3 regions of the Massilia sp. UYP32 genome follow, and region 2 is predicted to be linked to each of the others. Evidence: predicted binding sites of a transcription regulator. Region 2 holds the regulator's gene; each other region holds the start of a gene.
The links. The regulator FNR, encoded in region 2, switches genes on or off when oxygen is low (the NO sensors DNR and NnrR bind a similar motif). The targets are predictions, from matches to a motif close to TTGATNNNNATCAA.

Region 1: the regulator FNR is predicted to act here: its motif matches at 1,945-1,958, upstream of ABIB42_RS25200 (universal stress protein).
Region 3: the regulator FNR is predicted to act here: its motif matches at 1,291-1,304, upstream of ABIB42_RS05920 (universal stress protein).

What each region holds. Positions count from the first base shown of each region.
Region 1 is NZ_JBNDIK010000044.1:6,204-13,113, reverse strand. Features, by position in the region: gene ABIB42_RS25210 (chemotaxis protein CheA) at 1-777, opposite strand, end outside; gene ABIB42_RS25205 (protein phosphatase CheZ) at 777-1,652, opposite strand; gene ABIB42_RS25200 (universal stress protein) at 2,031-2,498, shown strand; gene ABIB42_RS25195 (response regulator) at 2,589-3,233, shown strand; gene ABIB42_RS25190 (Crp/Fnr family transcriptional regulator) at 3,655-4,449, shown strand; gene ABIB42_RS25185 (hypothetical protein) at 4,515-5,270, opposite strand; gene pdeM (ligase-associated DNA damage response endonuclease PdeM) at 5,373-6,023, opposite strand; gene ABIB42_RS25175 (ligase-associated DNA damage response DEXH box helicase) at 6,020-6,910, opposite strand, start outside.
Region 2 is NZ_JBNDIK010000002.1:274,246-281,155, forward strand. Features, by position in the region: gene cydB (cytochrome d ubiquinol oxidase subunit II) at 1-988, opposite strand, end outside; gene ABIB42_RS02685 (cytochrome ubiquinol oxidase subunit I) at 993-2,489, opposite strand; gene fnr (fumarate/nitrate reduction transcriptional regulator Fnr) at 2,717-3,478, shown strand; gene ABIB42_RS02695 (helix-turn-helix domain-containing protein) at 3,484-4,254, shown strand; gene ABIB42_RS02700 (DMT family transporter) at 4,313-5,251, shown strand; gene ABIB42_RS02705 (transporter) at 5,285-6,100, opposite strand; gene ABIB42_RS02710 (SDR family oxidoreductase) at 6,163-6,910, opposite strand, start outside.
Region 3 is NZ_JBNDIK010000005.1:187,475-194,384, forward strand. Features, by position in the region: partial or broken gene ABIB42_RS05910 (transposase) at 115-491, shown strand; gene ABIB42_RS05915 (hypothetical protein) at 775-1,050, shown strand; gene ABIB42_RS05920 (universal stress protein) at 1,457-2,305, shown strand; gene ABIB42_RS05925 (PHA/PHB synthase family protein) at 2,333-4,129, shown strand; gene paoA (aldehyde dehydrogenase iron-sulfur subunit PaoA) at 4,452-5,105, shown strand; gene ABIB42_RS05935 (FAD binding domain-containing protein) at 5,102-6,055, shown strand; gene paoC (aldehyde oxidoreductase molybdenum-binding subunit PaoC) at 6,060-6,910, shown strand, end outside.

The DNA of each region.
Region 1 (6,910 bases), on a different contig from region 2:
CACCGACTCGCCTGCCACTTCGAGCAGCGCGTCGAGCTTGACCGCGTCGATACGGATGCTTTCGTCCTTGGCCGGCGCGGCGGCGGCGGGCTTGGTGTCGGTGCGGCGCTCGACGCCGTCCCAATTCTTGGCGGGCGCGGCAGCGGCAGGGGCGGCAACCGGGGCGGCGACGGCAACCGCGGCAGCAGCGGGGGCGGCAGCAGGGACAGCCGCGGTTGCGGCGCTTGCATCGATCGCGTTCGCGGCCGGGACCACGGCGTTGTACATGCCGGTCCAGTCCAGGCCGTCCTCGCCGGCGGCGGGCGCGGCGGCAGGCACGGTTTCCGGGGCAACCGCAGCCGCCACCGCGGCGACCGGCGCCGGTGCGGCAACAGCCGCCGCCGGAGCGCTGTCCTTGCCTTCGATCGCATCCATCAGGATGCGTTCGAGGTCGCCCGGCATCTGCGCCAGGCCTTCCGGCGGCGTGCCGTTGTTCAGGTCACCCAGTTGATCGGCCACGAAGCCCGACGCCTGCAGCGCGGCCTCGACCGCGAGCGGCGTCACCGGCGCGGCGCCGGTGCGCAGCGCGTCGAACAGGTTCTCGGTCAGGTGGCAGGCCGCCACCAGCGCCGGCAGGCCCATGAAACCGGCGCCGCCCTTGATCGTGTGGAACGAGCGGAACACCGCGTTCAGCGTTTCCTTGTTATCGGGGTCGCGTTCGAGGCGCAGCAGGTGCTCTTCTACGTTTACCGCCAGATCCATCGCCTCGACGACGAAATCCTTCAGCATATCGTCCATTAGAATCCCAGATCGGCAAGAAGATCGTCAACATTGTCCTGGTTCAGCGCCGCGTCCGGCACCGACGGGCCCTGCATCAGCGGCGCCGGAGCGGCCGCCGGCTGTTCTTTCTTGGCCAGTTTTTCCTTGATATCGGCCGGCGCGTGGTCGCGCAGCAGCTGAGCCAGCTCGCTTTCGACGGTCTGCGTGATCTTGACCACTTTCTTGATCAGCTGGCCGGTGATGTCCTGGAAGTCCTGGGCCATCATGATCTCGAGCAGGCGCGCCCGTTCGGCTTCGGTCGCTTCGTTGACCAGCGCGGCGAACTGGCGCGAATCGCCGGCCAGGGCCTTGAATTCGTCCAGGCTCAGCTTGCCCTCGAACAGGTCGGCCCAGCGGGTCTCCATGTCCTTGGCCTGCTTTTGCAGCTGGTCTTGCGCGGGCATGCCCTCGTCCAGGGTATTGAGCACCTTGTTGGCGGCCTGTTCGGTCAGCGTGGCGACGTATTCCAGGCGGTCCTGGGCGTCGACAATCTGCGACGACGCCTCGGTCAGCGCCTTGTCGTAGCCCAGCTCGCGCAGCGAGTCGTGCAGCAGGCGAACGATGCCGCCCAGGCGCTCGAACATGCCGTTTTCGTGGCCGTCGTCGGCATGCGTTCCAGCGGCCGGTGCGGCGGCCGGCGCCACGGTGGCGACCGCGGCAGTGGCGGCCACGGCGGCGACAGCCGGCGCGGCGGTGGCGGACACCTGGTCGAACAAGGATTCCAGGTCGTCCTCGTCGTTGCTGGCCGCGGCCAGGGCCGGCTCGGCCGCGGCGGAGGGGCCGGGCGGTGCGCTGGTGCGCTGCGCCGCCACTTCCTCGAATAGTGCGTCGAAATCGTCAGCGGCGTCGGTCATAATCCCTGCTTCTCCATAATGTATAAATGTGCAATCAGCTCTGCAATCCGGGGGTTCTGCTGCATCCACCGGGCCGGTTCGGCCGTAAAAAGTGCGGTGGAGTAATTGAAGCGAGTGTAGCAGTGTGGTTGCCGTAGGTAAATCTCAGAGAAGGCAATGCAACAAAATGGACAGGGAAACTTAATTCCGCGACAATTAAAACCGGGTGTTCCTGATGCTTTTCATAAGCATGGTGTTGTATTTTGTAATCGTAGGTCGGTTTTCCCGTCGCAGCGCAGCAGTGTTTGTTCATTTGATAGACCTCAACTGTTTGCGTCTCAGAAATCGCCATCCTGCACTGAGTCGTCAGAATGGGCGTGGCAAGGAGGAGGAAACATCATGTACCGCAAGATCCTGATCACCACCGACGGTTCGGCCGTGTCGCAGCACACCGCCTGCGCCGGCGTCAAATTCGCGCAGCAGATGGGCGCCGAGGTGCTGGCCCTGTTCGTCGCTCCCGAGTACCAGTACCCCGTCTACGTCGAGATCATCCCGCCCTCCTATCCCAGCGAAGAGGATTACATCGCCCAGATGCGGCGCATGGGCGAGGAATACATGGGCAAGATCACGCGCTCCTGCGCCGGCGCCAATCTCCAGTACCAATGCATGACGGCGTTTTCCGATTCGGCGGCGCTCAAGATCGTCGACGTCGCCGAGCAGGAAGGCTGCGACCTGATCTTCATGGGCTCGCACGGCCGCAGCGGCTGGAACCAGCTGCTGCTGGGCAGCGTCACCAACAAGGTGTTGTCGCATACGACCAAGCCGGTGCTGGTGCACCGCCTGATCGCCGAGCCGGCGGCTTCCTGACCCCGCCGCCCACGCGCTCTTGTATTTACAGCTACAATAGTTTTTTTGCTGATCAGGGTAGGAAACCGCTTCAGGCTCGAGGAAACGATAATGGTAAGAATCGTCATCGCCGATGACCACACGATCATGCGCGAAGGCCTCAAGCGCATCCTGGACGGCGCCGAGGAAGTCGACATCGTGGGCGAAGCCACCAATGGCTTCGAAGTCTTGTCGCTGGTACGCCAGGGCGGTTTCGACCTGCTGCTGCTCGACCTGTCCATGCCCGGCCGCAGCGGCGTCGACCTGATCCGGCAGGTGCGCAGCGAAGCGCCCAAGCTGGCCATCCTGATCCTGACCATGCACGAAGAAGAGCAGTACGCGGTGCGCGCGATCCGGGCCGGCGCCCAGGGCTATCTCACCAAGGAAAGCGCCGGCACGCAGCTGGTGGGGGCGATCCGCAAGGTCGCCTCGGGACGCCCGTACATCAGTACCGAAGTGGCCGAACAACTGGCGCTGAACATCATGGCGCCAAGCGAACAGTTGTTGCACAAGCAGTTGTCGGACCGCGAATTCGAGGTATTCTCGCTGCTGGTCAGCGGCAAGTCGATTACCGAGATCGCCAACGGCCTGCACCTGTCGGTGAAAACCGTCAGCACCCACAAGACCCGCATCATGCAGAAAATGGGCATGAGTTCGCTGTCCGAAATGGTGCAATATGCCGTCGCACACCGCCTGTTGTCGCCACTGAAGGCGTGACTCGCTGATTTCCTTTGACCGCCGCGCGTGGTTTTCGTGCGGCGTGCGCCTCTTTTCGCAGGCTGGCGCCGGCACCCGGACACACCCCTGCTGTTTCTGTTGTGCCACCTTCCGTCATTCGGGCGGCGTTCCTGGTAGTAGGAGTATTCCTACAACCACACCATCTGTCCTACCTACATATTCAGGCAACGCTGATATTCGTGCCGGACTCGTGTTGGCATACTGAATTCAGCGTTTCGACTTGCTTGCGATCCAAGTCACGGCGTCAGCCATATAAAACCATGGCATGGCAGACGCGCTTTCCGCACGCTGCCGTGCCGCCGGGGTCGCGTGAAACCTGAGTTCCTTACCGGAGATGAGCATGCAGTCCCAGCCACCGTCAGATCAACGCAACGTTACCCAGCCTACCCTGCATTCCCCGATGGAAGCCGGACGCCAGCGCCAGGGTCGCCTCTGGTCCAACCTGAAAGAAGTGTGCGACCTGCTCCGTATTCCAGCCAGCGTGTCGGTGAGCTCCGAAGAATTATTGTTCCAGCACGTGCAGTTCAAGACGGGCCAGCGCGTGCACACGATCGGCCAGGCCTTCGACACCCTGTACATCGTCAACTCGGGCTTCCTCAAGACGGTGCTGATCGACGAATTCGGCAACGAACAGGTGCTGAGCTTCCCCATGAAGGGCGATATGCTCGGCGTCGACGGCATCCACACGCGCCACTACGCCTCCGAGGCCGTGGCGCTGTCCGACTGCGACCTGATCCTGCTGCCGTTCAAGAAACTGACCGCACTGGGTCGCGTCCACAGCGAGCTCGAGAACATGATGTACGGCGTGATGAGCCGCGAACTCGTGCGCGAGCAGACCATGATCGGCATGCTCGGCGCCCTGTCGGCCGAGGCGCGCGTGGCCCGCTTCCTGGTCTCGCTGGCCGACCGCTTCGCCGCGATGGGTTATTCCAGCAAGCTGTTCAACCTGCGCATGACGCGCCACGAGATCGGCAGCTACCTCGGCCTCACGCTCGAGACCGTCAGCCGCACCTTGTCGGCCTTCAATGAAATCGGCCTGATCACCGTCGACCAGCGCACCATCGGCATCAAGGATGCCGAATCGCTCAAGACGCTGCGCCGCCTGCCGCCCTCGCGTTCGCGCACCAAGGGCAGCGCCAAGCAGAAGGCCGAGCTCGACCAGCCCGGTGACGACCAGGTGCTGGCCACCGTCTGACTATCCCTCATCGAGCCAACGACGATGCCCGCCCGCCAAGGCGGGCATTTTCATTGCCGCCTGCCTTACTCCTTGTCGAGCGACAGCACCCCGTCATTGACACGCACCCGGTCGCCCTTGCGGTAGCCCGGGTTGTTGTCGTATTCGATCGCCTGCGTCGCTTCCGTGGTGTCGAAGCGAACGGTTACCCTGTAACGCTGGGCGGCCTGCACGTCGCTGGCCAGTGGCCGCGCTGCCCCGGTTGCCTCACGTACGATCTCGACCTTCTCGACGACCGCGCAACTGGTGCAGTAGCGCGCCACGCGCGGACGCTCGGTCGTGCGCGGCGGTGGCGGTGGCGCGGCGCCCGGCGCCGCGCTGGCGACGCCGGCCTCCTTCGAGGCCAGTTGCCGCGCGGGTTCTTGCGCCTGCGCCGAGGCCGCCGCGCCGCTCACCAGGCCGTCGCGCAGCACGGTGGTCGCGACCTGGCTGCCCAGACGCATTTCGGCGGTCACCGGGCTGTTCGCCTGGAAGCGGTCGTGGTTGCCGATCACATAGCTGCCGCTGTACTGGCCGGGATCGGTTTCCTGCATCTGGACGCCGCGGGTGGCGCCGTCGATGGTCACGTTCACCGTTGCGTTCCGGGTGCCGTAGACATGGAAGTGCAAGGCGGCGCCCTGCTCCAGGCGCGCGACCTTCTCGACGTGGAAGCCTTCGATGGCGGGCGTCACGGTGCGGCCGGGCGGCGTGGTCTGCGCCAGGGCCGTGCTGCTCGTCGCCAGCAGCATGCCGGCCGGCGCCAGGGCAGCCACCAGCGAACACATCAGGATGCGTTTTTTCATGGCAATCTCCTTCGGTTGGCAGACGGCATCACACCGCCTTCAGTTCCAGGAGACAGTACCTGTACGAAAGAGCCAGGTCCGTACGGTTACGAACCGATAGCCTCAGCGCACGGCGTGGACCGCATCGCCCGACGTCACGTAGATGCGGTCGCCCGGCCCCGGCTTGACCGCGTGGCCGCCGGTAAACGCGCCGAAGGACGGCAAGATCAGTCCCTGCTCGCCGACCACGAAACATGGCAGGCGCAGCGCATCGAAGCGGGTCGCCAGCACATACACCGGGTGCACGTGGCCGGCCAGGCCATAGCCGGGCGCGTCGACGCCGGGATGGTGGCAGAAGGCGAACGGCCCGATCGCATGCGGCTCGTCCACCAGCGCGATTCCCAGCGCCGCTGCCGGGTCGCCCGCATGCAGGTCGTGGTTGCCGCGCACCAGCATCAAGCCGAGATCCGGATGGCGCTGGCGCCAGGCCAGCATCGCCAGCTGGGTCGAGCTGGCGTGCGCGGCGCGCGCATGCAAGAAGTCGCCCAGGAAGGCCACCTGGCGCGCGCCGTGGGTGGCCACCAGGGCGTCGAGGCCGGCCAGGTTTTCCGAGGTCGTGCCGCGCGGCACCGGCACCCCGAGCGAACGGAAGGCGGCCGCCTTGCCGAAGTGGATGTCGGCGATGATCAGCATCCGTTCGCGCGGCCAATAGATCGCCTTCTCCGGCAACAGCAGGAGCAATTCGCCGGCCACCTGCACCATCGCGCCGCTCATGCCGCCGCCTTCTCGAGTTCGCGCAGCATGCGCGCCACACGGTCATTGAGCTTCTCGGTGCTGACCTTTTCGCGGAAGCGCTCGACCATCAGGGCGAAACCGAACGGCGTCGCGCGCTTCACCTCGCGATAGGCGATCCTCCGCGCGTGCAGCTCGGCCAGCGTGTCGCGCAGGCGCGTCAGTTCGAGTTCCTGCTCCATCACCTCGCGCTCGGCCTGGGTGAGCAGCAGGTTGCCGGCATCGTGCTTGCGAAACACCTCGAAGAACAGCGAGGACGAGGCCTGCAGCTGGCGATTCGACTTCGGCTGGCCCGGATAGCCCGAGAACACCAGGCCGGCGATCCGCGCCACTTCGCGAAAGCGCTGCTGCGACAGCTGGGTCGCGTTCAGGCTGTCGATCACGTCTTCCAGCAGGCGCGCCGTATCGAACAGGTCCACGCCGGCGCCGGTCGGCGCGTCGAACATGCGCGCCCAGTCGACCGGTTCGGGCGCCATCAGCTCGAAGCCGTAGTCGTTGATGGCGATCGAGAACGTGATCGGCTGCGCGCGGCCGACGCGAAAGGCGATCAGCGACGCCAGGCCCATGTGCACCGAACGGCCCGCGAACGGATACACGAACAGGTGGTAACCCTCGCGGCTCTTCATCGACTCGAGCACCAGCACCTCGCTCGTGGGCAGCGCCGACCAGCGCTGCTGGATGGCGATGAGCGGCTCGATGGCGCGCATCTCGGGGCCGTCGAACACGCCCCCGTCGGCCAGGCGCAGCTCTTCCAGCGCGGCGTGGGCCAGCTCGTTCGACATCGGCATCTTGGCGCCCTGCCAGCGCGCGATGGCGCCGCGGCTGCCGCTGGCGCGTTTCACGAAGGCGGTCAGCTCGTGCACGCGCAC
Region 2 (6,910 bases):
GCTTGACCTTGCCACGGAATACCCAGTACGACCACCCCGTGTACATCAGGATGATGGGCAGGATGAACAGCGTGCCGACCAGGGCGAAACCCTGGCTCTGCGGCGGCGAGGCGGCTTCCCAGATCGTGATCGCGGGCGGCACCACGTGCGGCCAGATGCTGATCGCCATGCCGCTGTAGCCGAGGAAGATCAGCGCCAGCGCCAGCACGAAGGGCTGGCGGAACGGCTGCCGGGCCAGTGAGCGCAGCAGCAGCGCCATGCACAGCACGACCAGGATCGGCACCGGCGCCAGGAAGGCGATATTGGGGAAGGTGAACCAGCGCTCGGCCACCGCCGCGAAGCGCAGCGGGGTCCAGATGCTGACCGCGACGATGGCCCCCAGCAGCAGCCAGGCGAAGGGCCGCGCGACCTGGATCATGCGCGCCTGCAGCTCGCCCTCGGTCTTCATCACCAGCCAGGTGGCGCCCAGCAAGGTGTAGGCGATCATCACGCCGATGCCGGCCAGCAGCGGGAACGGCGCGACCCAGTCGAGCGGCCCGCCGGCGAAGCTGCGCCCCGAGACCGTGATGCCGTCCAAAAAGCCGCCCAGGGTCACGCCCTGGAAGAAGGCCGCCGCCACCGAGCCGCCGATGAAGGCCTTGTCCCACAGGTGGCGCTCGTGCTCCTTGGCCTTAAAGCGGAATTCGAAGGCCACGCCGCGAAACACCAGGCCGATGAGCATGAAGATCAGCGGCAGGTAGAGCCCGGACAGGATGATCGCGTAGGCCACCGGGAAGGCCGCCAGCAGCCCCTCCCCGCCCAGCACCAGCCAGGTCTCGTTGCCGTCCCACACCGGCGCGACCGAATTCATCATGGTGTCGCGGTCGCGCTTCTTCGGCGTGAACGGGAACAGCATGCCGATGCCCAGGTCGAAGCCGTCCAGCAGCACGTACATGAAGACGGCGAAAAAGATGATCAGGATCCAGATGACGGATGTGTCGATGCCCATGGTGTCAGCTCCGCGCCGGTGGGTTGCCGCCGTCGCGGTCGGCGCCGCGGTCAGCGCCTTGGACGGGATTGTCGTCGATATTGCCTTCGATGCTGTCGTCGTTGTCGACGTTGGCCGCCGACAGCGGCCGCATCGGCGTGCGCCCTTCGCCCGGCCCGCCCTCGGGCGGCTTGTTCAGGGCGAAGTGCTGCGGCCCCTTGTTGATCAGGCGCAGCAGGTAGACGGTGCCGGCGCCGAACACGAAGACGTAGGCCACGACGAACATCGCCAGCGTCACGCCCATCGTGGTGACGCTGTGCGGCGAGACCGCATCGGCGGTGCGCAGCACGCCGTAGATCACCCACGGCTGGCGGCCGACCTCGGTCGTGATCCAGCCGGCCAGGATGGCGATCAGGCCGGCCGGCCCCATCAGCAAGGCGAAGCGCAGGAACAGGCGCTTGCCGTAGATCCGCCCTCCCCGCCTGAGCCACAGGCTCCAGGCCCCGAGGGCGATCATCAACAGGCCCAGGCCGACCATGACCCGGAAACTCCAGAACACGATCAGGGAATTGGGGCGGTCTTCGCGCGGGAACTCCTTCAGTCCCGGAAACTGGCCGCTCAGCGTATGGGTGAGGATGATGCTGCCCAGGTAGGGGATCTCGACCGCGTAACGCGTCTCTTCGCGCTCCATGTCGGGGATGCCGAACAGGATCAGCGGCACCGCCTCGCCCGGCGTGTTCTCCCAGTGCCCCTCCATCGCCGCCAGCTTGGCCGGCTGGTGCTTGAGCGTATTGAGGCCATGGAAGTCGCCGATCACCGCCTGGATCGGCGCCACCAGCAGGATCATCCACATCGCCATCGACAGCATCTTGCGCACGTTCTTGTTGTCGCGTCCGCGCAGCAGGTGCCAGGCGGCCGAGGCGCCGACGATCAGCGCCGTGGCCAGGTAGGCCGCCACCACCATGTGCATCAGGCGGTAGGGAAAGGAGGGATTGAAGATGATGGCCAGCCAGTCGACCGGGATCATGCGCCCGCCCTCGATGGCGTAGCCCTGCGGCGTCTGCATCCAGCTGTTGGCGCCCAGGATCCAGGTCGACGAGATCAGGGTGCCGATGGCCACCATGCAGGTGGCCAGGAAGTGCAGCTGCGGCCCGACCCGGTTCCAGCCGAACAGCATCACGCCCAGGAAGCCGGCCTCCAGGAAGAAGGCGGTCAGCACCTCGTAGGTGAGCAGCGGGCCCATGACGCTGCCGGCGAATTCGGACAGGTAGCTCCAGTTGGTGCCGATCTGGTAGGCCATCACGATGCCCGACACCACGCCCATGCCGAAGGCGACGGCGAAGATCTTGAGCCAGAAGTGGTACAGGTCGACGTAGACCTGGCGCCCGGTCTTGAGCCAGCACGCCTCGAGCACGGCCAGGTAGCTGGCCATGCCGATTGTGATCGCGGGGAAGATGATGTGGAAGGAAATCGTGAAGGCAAACTGGATGCGCGCCAGTTCCAGGGCTGTAAGACCAAGCATGCAAACTCCCCCGTATCGATGGCGCCAAGTAGATCACGACATCGGCCTCGCACGATTGGCCATATCATTTTTATCATTGTTGAGTGGTTTTTGAACACATGCCGACCGGTTCGCAACAAAAGTTCATGAAAACTTCCCAATTTGGTGCAAATTTCGAGCTTGCCGGCCGGAATGCTCAGCCAAGGGGTCTATAATTTGCGGTGTACCGAACAAAGCGACCATCCCTCATGAGCCAGCCCCTGTCCCGGCAAGCAGAGCCGCCCCTGAACATCCACGCGCTCAAGTCCTGCGCCCAGTGCAGCATGCACCAGCTGTGTCTGCCGATGGGCCTGGAAGACGCCGAGATCGACCGCCTGGACAAGATCATCGGCCGCCGTCGCCGCCTGGAGCGCGACGAGCGCCTGTACGGCGTGGGCGAGTCGTTCCGCAACCTGTACGCGGTGCGCTTCGGCCACTTCAAGACCTACCAGGTGAACGCCGCCGGCGAGGCCCAGATCACCGGCTTCCAGATGGCCGGCGAGCTGCTGGGCATGGACGCGATCAGCGGCACCCACCATTGCGATGCGGTGGCGCTGGAAGACTCGGAAGTGTGCGAGATCCCGTTCGCGCGCCTGGAAGACCTGTTCGGCGAAGTGCCGACGCTGCTGCGCCACTTCCACCGCATCATGAGCCAGGAAATCACGCGCGAGCAGAACGTCATGCTCCTGCTCGGCAATATGCGCGCCGAGCAGCGCTTCGCCGTATTCCTGGTCAACCTGTCGGCGCGCTACGCCGCGCGCGGCTATGCGGCCAACCGCTTCCAGCTGCGCATGTCGCGCGAAGACATCGGCAACTACCTGGGCCTGACCATCGAAAGCATCAGCCGCCTGCTGTCGCGTTTCAAGAAGCAGGGCTGGCTCGAGGTCGACAAGCGCGAAGTCACCCTGCTCGATCCGGTCAAGCTGAAGGCGCTGGCGGCCGGGACCGACGCCTGCAGCCCGATGGCGTAAAGCCCATGACGCCCCAGCCCGCGTGCGACCTGCACCTGCGCAGCTACGACCGCGTGCACTGGGGCGACCGCCATGACTTCGCCCAGCTGGTGCTCCCGGTGCACGGTGAAGTCGTGCTCGACATCGAAGAGCGGCGCGGCCGGCTCGATCCCCTGCATGGCGCGCTGGTGGCGCCCGGCGCCTGGCATGCGCAGTCGAGCCCGGGCGCCAACGGCTCCCTGATCGTCGACGTCGACGGCGCCGCCTTCGGCAGTGGCCCGTGGCAGCGCCTGCTGGAACGGCCCTTCGTCACGCTTGGCCCCGCGGCGCGCAAGCTGGTCGAGTTCATGGGACTGATGGCACGTGACTCTGTGCCGCCCGGCGCCCCGCCCCGCTCGCTGGTGCAGGGCTGGGTGCCGCTGCTGCTCGACACCCTGAGCCTGGACGCGCCGCGCGCCACCTCGCGCCTGGCCGCCCTGCTGGCGCGCGTCGAGGCCGCGCCCGGCCTGGCCTGGAGCACCGAGTCGATGGCGCGCGCCGCCAACCTGAGCGTCAGCCGCCTGCACGCGCTGTTTCGCGAAGAGCTGGACAGCACGCCGCATGCCTGGCTGCTGCGCTGCCGCCTGGATTGCGCCCGCAGCCTGTTGACGCACAGCGCGCGCAGCGTGGCCGACATCGCCCTCGCCTGCGGCTTTTCGGACCAGGCCAGCCTGACGCGGGCGATGCGTCGGGTACTCGACACCACGCCCGGCGCCTGCCGGCGTGCGGGTCAGGAGAAACCGCCAACACCGCGGTAGTCCCGGCCAAGACCGGACCCACGTCCGGATCCGAGAATCTCTTCAAAGGAGATTCATCATGTACATCGCTACTGGCGCGGGCGGGCTGTCCCGCTCCACCCTGCTCGGCATCGGCGCGGGCATCGCCGCCGGCGCGCTCTGGGGCCTGGTCTTCCTGGCGCCGGAACTGGCGCCCGGATTCCTGCCGATCCAGCTCTCGGCCGGGCGCTACCTGGCCTATGGCCTGGTCGCCGCCCTCCTCATCTACCCGGCCTGGGGACGGCTGCGCCGCCATCTCGGCTGGCCGGCCTGGCGCAGCCTGATCTGGCTCAGCCTCACCGGCAACATCGTCTACTACCTGTTCCTCGCCAACGCAGTCCAGTCGGGTGGCGTGGCCATGGCCTCGATCGTGATCGGGCTGCTGCCGATCGCGGTCACCCTGGTCGGTTCGCGCGACCGGCAAGCGGTGCCGCTGCGCCGCCTGCTGCCGTCGCTGCTGCTGAGCGGCGCCGGCCTGGCCTGCATCGGCTGGGAGTCGCTGTCGGCGTCCGGCCCCGGCTCGGCCGCCGGACTGGCATGCGCCTTCGGCGCGCTGGTGTCATGGACCCTCTTCGCGGTGCACAACAGCCGCTGGCTGGCGCGCATCGAGGGGATCTCGCCGCATGAATGGAACCTGCTGGTGGGCGTGGTCACCGGGCTGATGGCCCTGGCGCTGGCGGTGCCGGCCTTCGTGCTGGCGCCGGGCGCGCACACGCTGCCGGCCTGGATGCAGTTCGGCGCCCTGGTCACCACGGTCGCCATCCTGTGCTCGGTGGTCGGCAACGCCCTGTGGAACCATGCCAGCCGCGCGCTGCCCCTGAGCCTGATGGGCCAGATGATCGTGTTCGAGACCATCTTCGCGGCCTTGTACGGCTTCTTGTGGGAGGCGCGCTGGCCGAGCGGGTTCGAGACCGCCGCCCTGGCGTTGCTGGTCGCGGGCGTGGTCTCGTGCGCGTCGGCGCACCGGGGCGCGCACTGATCCTGTCGGCGCAGCGTTGAAACTGCGGCGACCTCAGCGCCGCACCGACAGCCCGAACGCCAGGCTCAGGTCGGGCGTCTGTCGATTCAACCCATGCACCACCATCGCATCGACCTGGCAGTTCCTGTTCAGGCGCCAGCTTACGCCGGCGTCGACCTGCATCCGGTCGCCGCCATGCGATGCGGACGCGATCTGCGGCGCCGCCACTTCAAGGAATCCCTGGACGCGTTCAGTGAATTTCTTGCCCAGCGACGCCGCCAGGATGCCGTAGTGGTAGCGCGCGCCGTCATCGTCGACATCGGCCCCGGCGCCCGGCGTCACGGCCAATGACCAGCCTTTCGGCAGATCCCACTCGGCCGCCAGCACCAGCTGCGGCAGCACACCCTTGACCCGCAGCGCCGAGCTGCCGCTTGGCAGCGCCGCTGAGCCGATCAGCCCCAGGGCCGGATGTACGCCCTCGCCGTCGGCAAGATGCCACTTGAATCCGATCGACACGGCGTTCCAGCCCGCAGTCGTGGTGCGCGCGCGACTAGCCGGATCGAGCTCGTGCTCGATGCTGCGGCCATCGGTCTCGATGCGCAGTTCCGTCGTGTCGCCCAGGCCGATGCGCAGCAGCGCCGGCGTGCTCAAGGTGCGCAGGTGCAGGTCGTCGTTGCGCTGGCGATCCCAGTTGACGCCGATCTCGAGCTGCAGGCGGCCATCACCGACCACCTGGCTGGAATTGGCGACGTTGGGGCGGTCGGGATTGATGACATCGCCGTCGTCGGCGTGGGCGAACTGGGCGCTGCAGGCCAGCACCAGGAACGCCGCCTGGCGGCGCGGGCGCGTAAGGGTTGATGGAAACATCATGCGGTCGGATAAACGAGGTTGGACATGGTTATGCGAAGGTCGAGCCGGCGCCAGTTGCCGCTTCAAGGCAGCCAGCGGGCGGCGCGCAGCCGCTCGATGGCGCTGACGATCGTCGCGCCGGGCTCCACCGCTTCGGTGAAACCGGCGCGCCGGATCTTGCCCATGTCCGACACCATGTCGAACTCGGTATTGAACACGAAGTCGCCGAACCACCAGCCGACCTGCTTCTCGTAAGGCATCGACTGCAGGCCATGGCGCTGCACGATGCGCTCCCACGCCGCCGCCTTCAACGGCATTTGCCTCGCCAGCGAGAACGGCTGCGGCGGCCCCACCTCCATGTCGAAGGCCGCCGCGACCTGGCGCCATACGCGCTCCCAGCGGAACGGCTCGTTGACCAGGTTGAAGGCTTCGCCGCGCGCCGCCGGATCGAGCGCGGCCCATACGCTGGCGCGCGCCATCCAGTCGGCATCGGTGGTCTGGGCCAGCACGCCCGAGTACACCTTGTCCGTCCCCGGGAAGCGCAGCGGCGCGCCGGCGTCCTTGCTGAGCGCGGCGAACATGCCCATCACCATCGCGATATTCATCGGATTGCCGGCGATGTCGCCCACCACCACGTCGGGCCGCAGGATCGACCATTCGACCTCGCCGGCGGCGGCGCGCTCGCGCAGCAGGTCTTCCTGGGCGTAATAGAAGTTGGGCGTCATGTGGCGCGGGTCGTCCTCGTAGAACGGCGCCTGGGCATCGCCGAGGTGCACGCCATACACCTTGGCGCCCTGATAATGCACCACGCGCTGCAGCGGGGCGCCGACC
Region 3 (6,910 bases), on a different contig from region 2:
GAATGCTGGCACACAGGCCGATAGCCCGAATCAATCATAGGTCGAAGTCGTTGGGAGAATATCGTAGCCTGGGGAAGCACTGATTTAATCGGCGATGTCTCGCCCGCAGCGGAGCGCATGCTGCGCATGTATATTGATCAGCAATGCCTGCGTCTGTCGGACGAAGGGATCGAGGACGCGATTTACGAGATCCAGTCGGTGCGCGCGTTTGTCAGCATCGACCTGACGCGCCGACGCTGCCGAAGTTCCGCGGTTTGCTGGAAGAGAATGCGCTGACGCGCCGCATCTCCGATGAGATCAAAGGCCACCTTGCCAGCAAGGGCCTGACGATGCGTGAAGGGACCGTCGCGAACGCCACCGTGATCGCAGCGCCCCCGTCGATCAAGAACCGCGACAAGGGACGCGATCCGGAGATGCATCAGTCGAAGAAAGGCAACGACTGGCACTTTGGGATGAAGGCACACGTGGGCGTGGAAGCGAAGGCCAGCGTGCGCGCGTAGGACTAGTATTGCTCCATGTCGTGAAGTGCCTGTTCAAGCACCGCAAGACGCGCTATCGCGGACTGGCCTGGCATTTCTTCCTCCCGCGCATTTTCAACGCGCCCCAGCCAGTGGATGCATGGACTCATGCACAATGGAGGTTTCGCCCGCCCGTTCATCCATTTCGCAACACTCGAGCGACCGCGAGCAAGAACCCGGTGCATTTACCCGTTCAGCATCTTGCGCAGTTACAAGTTCCGTAATACGCTGACCAAGTTAACTTCTGGTGAGCATCATGGGATTTTTCTCGGCATCAAAATCGGTCTGGTCCGCCATCGCAGGCTCACTGACGACGACCCATTCCTGGCAGTACAACGCATCCCGGGACCAGCGCAACTGCACCTGCTGCGGTCGGCACGAGGAAATGGTGCTCGACCTGGTCAGCACGAACTGGGAAGTGCTCGCGCCCGGCGACCTGACCGCACATGCCGCCAAGCCACTCCCTGCCGAACCGTCCCCGTCCACCGCGCCGGACCTGGTCGCGGCACGCACCCCAGGCGCCTCCACCTGAGCATAAAACATAAAAAAAGGCCGCTGCCGCACGAAGCAGGCAACGGCCAAGTCCTCGGCAGGGCCGAGATGGAGACACAAGAGAACCGACCACATCGCCGGTAATGACATAGGTATGCGGCCACCCCGCACAGTCACAAGGCCTGAAGGAGGTAATCGCCACCGCGTCCTTGCGTCAGAACAGTCGTACGCACAGAAGACAATTCCGATTCGCGTTCCTCCGTCCTTCTTTCTTGCTTTTTTGATTCACATCAACCACGTCCCTGACACGCTCCCAGTCCGGGAATAAAGTGGACTTCGAGTAATCCAAGCGTATAGGCCAGATGCCATCCAGGGTCCGCTCCGGTGGCGGATACCGGCACGCCTATCCGCCCGAGTCCGCTTTTACCGAGAAGAAAGGAATGAGCATGTACAAGACCATCGTGGTTCACGTCGACGGCAGTCCCGAGCAAGAGGCGCGCCTGCGCGCCGGCGCACAGCTGGCCAACGCCTTCGACGCCCACCTCGTCGGTAGCGCCGCCACCGGCATTTCCTGGTTCGACTATTCCCTGCTGGTCGGCTCGATGGGCGCGCCGATGATGCCCGAATCCGATTTCAACGGCGTGCGCGAGGCGGTCGAGGCGCGGCTGGAAGAATTCAGCACCGCCGTCCAGCGCCATGGCGTGGGCAGTTTCGAAACCCGCATGCTCGAGGACGACGCCCGCTACGCCCTGCTGCTCGAATCGCGCTACGCCGACCTCGTGATCGTCAGCCGCGACGCCGAACCGATCGCCGTGCCGGGCATTCCAGCCCAGGCGCGCGGCTTGCCCGAATACATCGCGCTGCACGGCGCGCGCCCCGTGCTGGTGGTGCCGCCCGGCTGGAAAGAACGGCCCCTGCCCGGCACCGCCGTGGTCGGCTGGGACGGCAGCATGCAGGCGATCCGCGCGATTTCCGCCGCCCTGCCCCTGCTGCGGCAAGCCGATACGGTCAAGCTCACGCTCATCAATCCCGGCGCCATGGCCGAGATGCACGGAGAGGAACCGGGCGCCGACATGGCCTTGCACCTGGCGCGCCACGGGGTCAGGGTCGACGTCCTCATCGAGACCACGCGCAGCAGCACCGGCGAGGCGCTCCTGAAGGTGGCGCGCGAGCACGATGCCGGCCTGCTGGTCACGGGCGCCTTCGGCCACAGCCGCTACCGCGAGTTCGTGCTCGGCGGCGTCACCCGCGCGCTGCTGGCGGGCAGCACCACGCCGCTCCTGATCGCCCACTGACGCAGCCGCTTGCCGCGAGCTTCCGACATGGCGCCCGATACCCGGCCCGGTCCCCGTCCCGACGATGCCGGCAGCACGCGCCGGCTCGAAGGCAGCGCCTGGCTCGGCGGCACCCATCGCCATGCGCGGGTCGCCGGCGGCGGGCAAGTCCATGCCGACCTGGTGCTGTGGGCCTGGCTTGGGCGCCTCACCGGCAACCTCTCGCCGGCCGCCCTCGGCATGGCCTGGTTCGACTGGGCCAGCCACCTCATGATGTCGCCCGACAAGCAGCACGAGCTGGCGACCGACGCCGTCCTCGGCTGGCAGCGCTGGCTGCAATACCTTGCCACGCCGGCCGACGAGGCGGTCGATCCGGTGCGGCCATTGGCCCAGGATAAACGTTTCGTCGATCCGGCCTGGAACGCTTCGCCCTGGCGCCAGCTCAGCCAGGGCTTCCTGCTGAGCCAGCAATGGTGGCACCGCGCCACCTCCACCGTGCGCGGGGTCGCGCCGCACCATGCCGACGTCGTCACCTTCGTCGCGCGCCAGATGCTCGACTGCGTGGCGCCGTCGAATTTCGTCACCACCAACCCCGTCGTGCAGCGCGCCGTGCTGGCCAGCGGCGGGATGAACCTCGTCAACGGCGCCATGCGTGCCTGGCGCGACACGCAAGGCCTCCTCGCGGGCAAGCCGCGCGTCGTCAACTACCGGCCCGGGCGCGAAGTCGCCGTCACGCCGGGCAAGGTCGTGATGCAGAACCGGCTGATCGAACTGCTGCGCTACGACCCGGTCGGCCCCGCCGTGCACGAAGTGCCGCTGCTGATCGTGCCGGCCTGGATCATGAAGTTCTATATCCTCGACCTGTCGCCGCACAATTCCCTGGTGCGCTACCTGGTCGAGCGCGGACATACCGTGTACATGGTGTCGTGGAAAAATCCGCAGGCCGACGACCGCGACCTCACCATGGACGACTACCGCCAGCTGGGCGTCACCGCCGCGCTGGACGCCATCGTGGCCCAGACCGGCGCCAGCAAGATCAATGCGGCAGGATATTGCTTGGGCGGCACCCTGCTCGCGATCGCCGCCGCCGCCATGGCGCGTGACCACGACCGGCGCCTGGCCAGCATGTCGCTGCTGGCGGCTCAGGTCGACTTTACCGAGCCTGGAGAGCTGTCGCTGTTCATCGACGACAGCCAGGTCAGCTTCCTGGAAGCCGCCATGTGGCAGCAGGGCTACCTCGACACGCGCCAGATGGCCGGCGCCTTCCAGCTGCTGCGCTCCAACGACCTCATCTGGTCGCGACGCCTGCGCCATTACCTGCTCGACCTGCCCGAGCAGGAGAGCGACCTCATGTCCTGGAATGCCGACGCCACCCGCATGCCCTATCGCATGCATGCCGAATACCTGCACCGCCTGTTCCTGCGCAACAGCCTGGCCAGCTCGCGTTACCTGGCCGGCGGACGGCCGGTCTCGCTGAGCGACATCGACGTGCCCATCTGCGCGGTCGGCACGCTCACCGACCACGTCGCGCCATGGCGCTCGGTGTACAAGATCATCCCGCTGACCGACACCGAGATCACCTTCATTCTCACCAGCGGCGGCCACAATGCCGGCGTGGTCTCGCCGCCGGGCAGCGCCAACCGCAGCTACCAGGTCGCCGTGCACCGGCATGACGATCCGTACATCGATCCCGACCGCTGGCTGGCGCGCGTGCCCCAGCTCGAAGGCAGCTGGTGGCCGGCCTGGGACCAATGGCTCGTACGCCACGCCGGCAAATATGTCCCGCCGCCGGCCCCCATCCCGGACACCGCGCCCGCACCGGGCGACTACGTCCTTCAGCAGTAGACCGGCCTCCTCCTAACGCGCCAACGGCTGGTCCGCCCCTCCGACCAGCACGCGGGCCGCCTGTGCCGCCTGTGCCGCCTGTGCCGCCCGTGCCGCCCGTGCCGCCATGCCTGCTCGCGTGCTCGCCTGCCGGGGTACCCATTTTGCCGGCTGATATTTACAGTCAACAAGATACTTCAGGTTTCAAGGGAACGCGGCCTTCCCGACAGCTGACTTAGAATCATTTCGACAACTCCGCAAGCCCTTCCACACCTGCTGGCGCCGCCAAATCGACGCCGGGTACGGGCGTGGGCAACGCACTCTAGAGAAGGAAGCCACAAGCATGGACCAATTCAGCGACGTCAAGCTCACCCGGCGCGACCTGTTGATCGCCGGCGCGCTGTCGGTATCGACCGCGGCCGTACCGGGAGCGCACGCCCAGGAGGCCGCACCGACGGCTACCGCGACCACCACTCCCGAGCCGGTCACCACCGGCGTCACCTTCACCGTCAACGGCAAGCAGGTCACCCTGCAGCTGGACACCCGCACCAGCCTGCTCGACGCGCTGCGCGAGCACCTGCACCTGACCGGTTCCAAGAAGGGTTGCGACCAGGGCCAGTGCGGCGCCTGCACCGTCATCATGGATGGCCGCCGCATCAATTCCTGCCTGTCGCTGGCGGTCATGCACGAAGGCGCCGAGATCACCACCATCGAGGGCCTCGGCACGCCGGAGAAGCTGCACCCGATGCAGGCCGCCTTCATCAAGCACGATGGCTACCAGTGCGGCTACTGTACCCCCGGGCAGATCTGCGCCAGCGTGTCGGTGATCGAGGAAATCCGCCAGGGCATTCCGAGCCACGTGACCGCCGACCTGAATGCGAAGCCCCTGCTCTCGGTGGAAGAGATCCGCGAACGCATGAGCGGCAATATCTGTCGCTGCGGCGCCTACTCGAACATCATCGACGCGATCACCGAAGTGGGAGGAGTCAAGGCATGAAGTCATTCACCTACCAGCGCGCCACTTCGCCGGGCCAAGCCGCCCAGCTCGTCGCCCGTACCCCGAACGCCCGCTTCATCGCCGGCGGCACCAACCTGCTCGACCTCATGAAGCTCGAGATCGAGACCCCGACCACCCTGGTCGACGTCAACGGCCTGGGCTTCGACAAGATCGAACCGACGTCGGACGGCGGCCTGCGCGTGGGCGCGCTGGTGCGCAACACCGACCTGGCGGCCGACGCGCGCGTGCGCAAGGATTACGCCGTGCTGTCGCGCGCCCTGCTGGCCGGCGCCTCGACCCAGCTGCGCAACAAGGCGACCACTTCGGGCAACCTGCTGCAGCGCACCCGCTGCCCCTACTTCTACGACACGGCGCAGCGCTGCAACAAGCGCCAGCCGGGCAGCGGCTGCGCCGCCATCGGCGGCTTCACCCGCCACCACGCCGTGGTCGGCGCCAGCGAGGCCTGCATCGCGGTCCATCCGAGCGATATGGCGATCGCCATGCGCCTGCTCGACGCCGAGGTGGAAACCGTGAAGGCCGACGGCAGCATGCGCAGCATCCCGATCGCCGACTTCCACCGCCTGCCGGGCAACACCCCGCACATCGAGACCGTGCTCGAACCGGGCGAACTGATCACCTCGGTCAAGCTGCCGAAGCCGCTGGGCGGCGTGCACGCCTACCGCAAGGTGCGCGACCGCGCTTCCTATGCTTTTGCTTTAGTCTCGGTCGCCACCGTGATCCTGCCCGACGGCAGCGGCCGCGTGGCGGTCGGCGGCGTTGCCCACAAGCCATGGCGGGTCGAAGAGGCCGAACGGCAGATGACGCAAGGCGCCAAGGCGGTGTCGGACCGCCTGATGGCCGGCGCCCGCACCACCGAGGACAACGCGTTCAAAGTCGCCCTGGTGCACCGCACCCTCGCGGAAGCGATGAACGCAGCGAAGAAAGGCTGATCCCATGAAATTCACCACTCCCGCCACCACCAATCCCATCGACCGCCAGCGCTACGTCGGCCAGCCGCTCGACCGCATCGACGGCCCGCTCAAGTGCACCGGCACGGCGCCCTACGCCTACGAGCACCACAAGGAAGTGCCGAACGCCGCCCACGGCTTCGTGGTCGGTTCCAGCATCGCCAAGGGCCGCATCGCCTCGATCGAGATCGATGCCGCGCGCCGCGCGCCCGGCGTGCTGGCCGTGGTCACGGCCGCCAATGCCGGCAAGCTCGGCAAGGGCGACAAGAACGTCGCCCACCTGCTGGCTGGCCCCAAGGTCGAGCACTACCACCAGGCCGTGGCCCTAGTGGTGGCCGAGACCTTCGAGCAGGCGCGCGCCGCCGCTGCCCTCGTGCGCGTGAAATACGTCGAAGAGAAGGGCCGCTTCGACCTGGCCGCCGAAAAAGACAAGGCGGTCAAGCCGGACTGGGAAGACGACCCGTCCGACTCCAGCGCCGGCAACTTCCAGCGCGGCTTCGATACCGCGCCCGTGAAACTCGACGCCACCTACACCACCCCGGACCAGTCGCACGCGATGATGGAGCCGCACGCGTCCACCGCGCTCTGGGAAGGCGACAAGCTGACGGTGTGGACCTCGAACCAGATGATCAACTGGTGCGTCCAGGACCTGTCCAAGACGCTGAACATGCCGAAGGAAAAGGTGCGCGTGATCTCGCCCTATGTCGGCGGCGGCTTCGGCTCCAAGCTGTTCCTGCGCGCCGACGCCCTGCTGGCGTCGCTCGGCGCGCGCGCGGCCAAGCGCCCGGTCAAGGTGGCGCTGCACCGTCATCTCATCTTCAACAACACCACCCACCG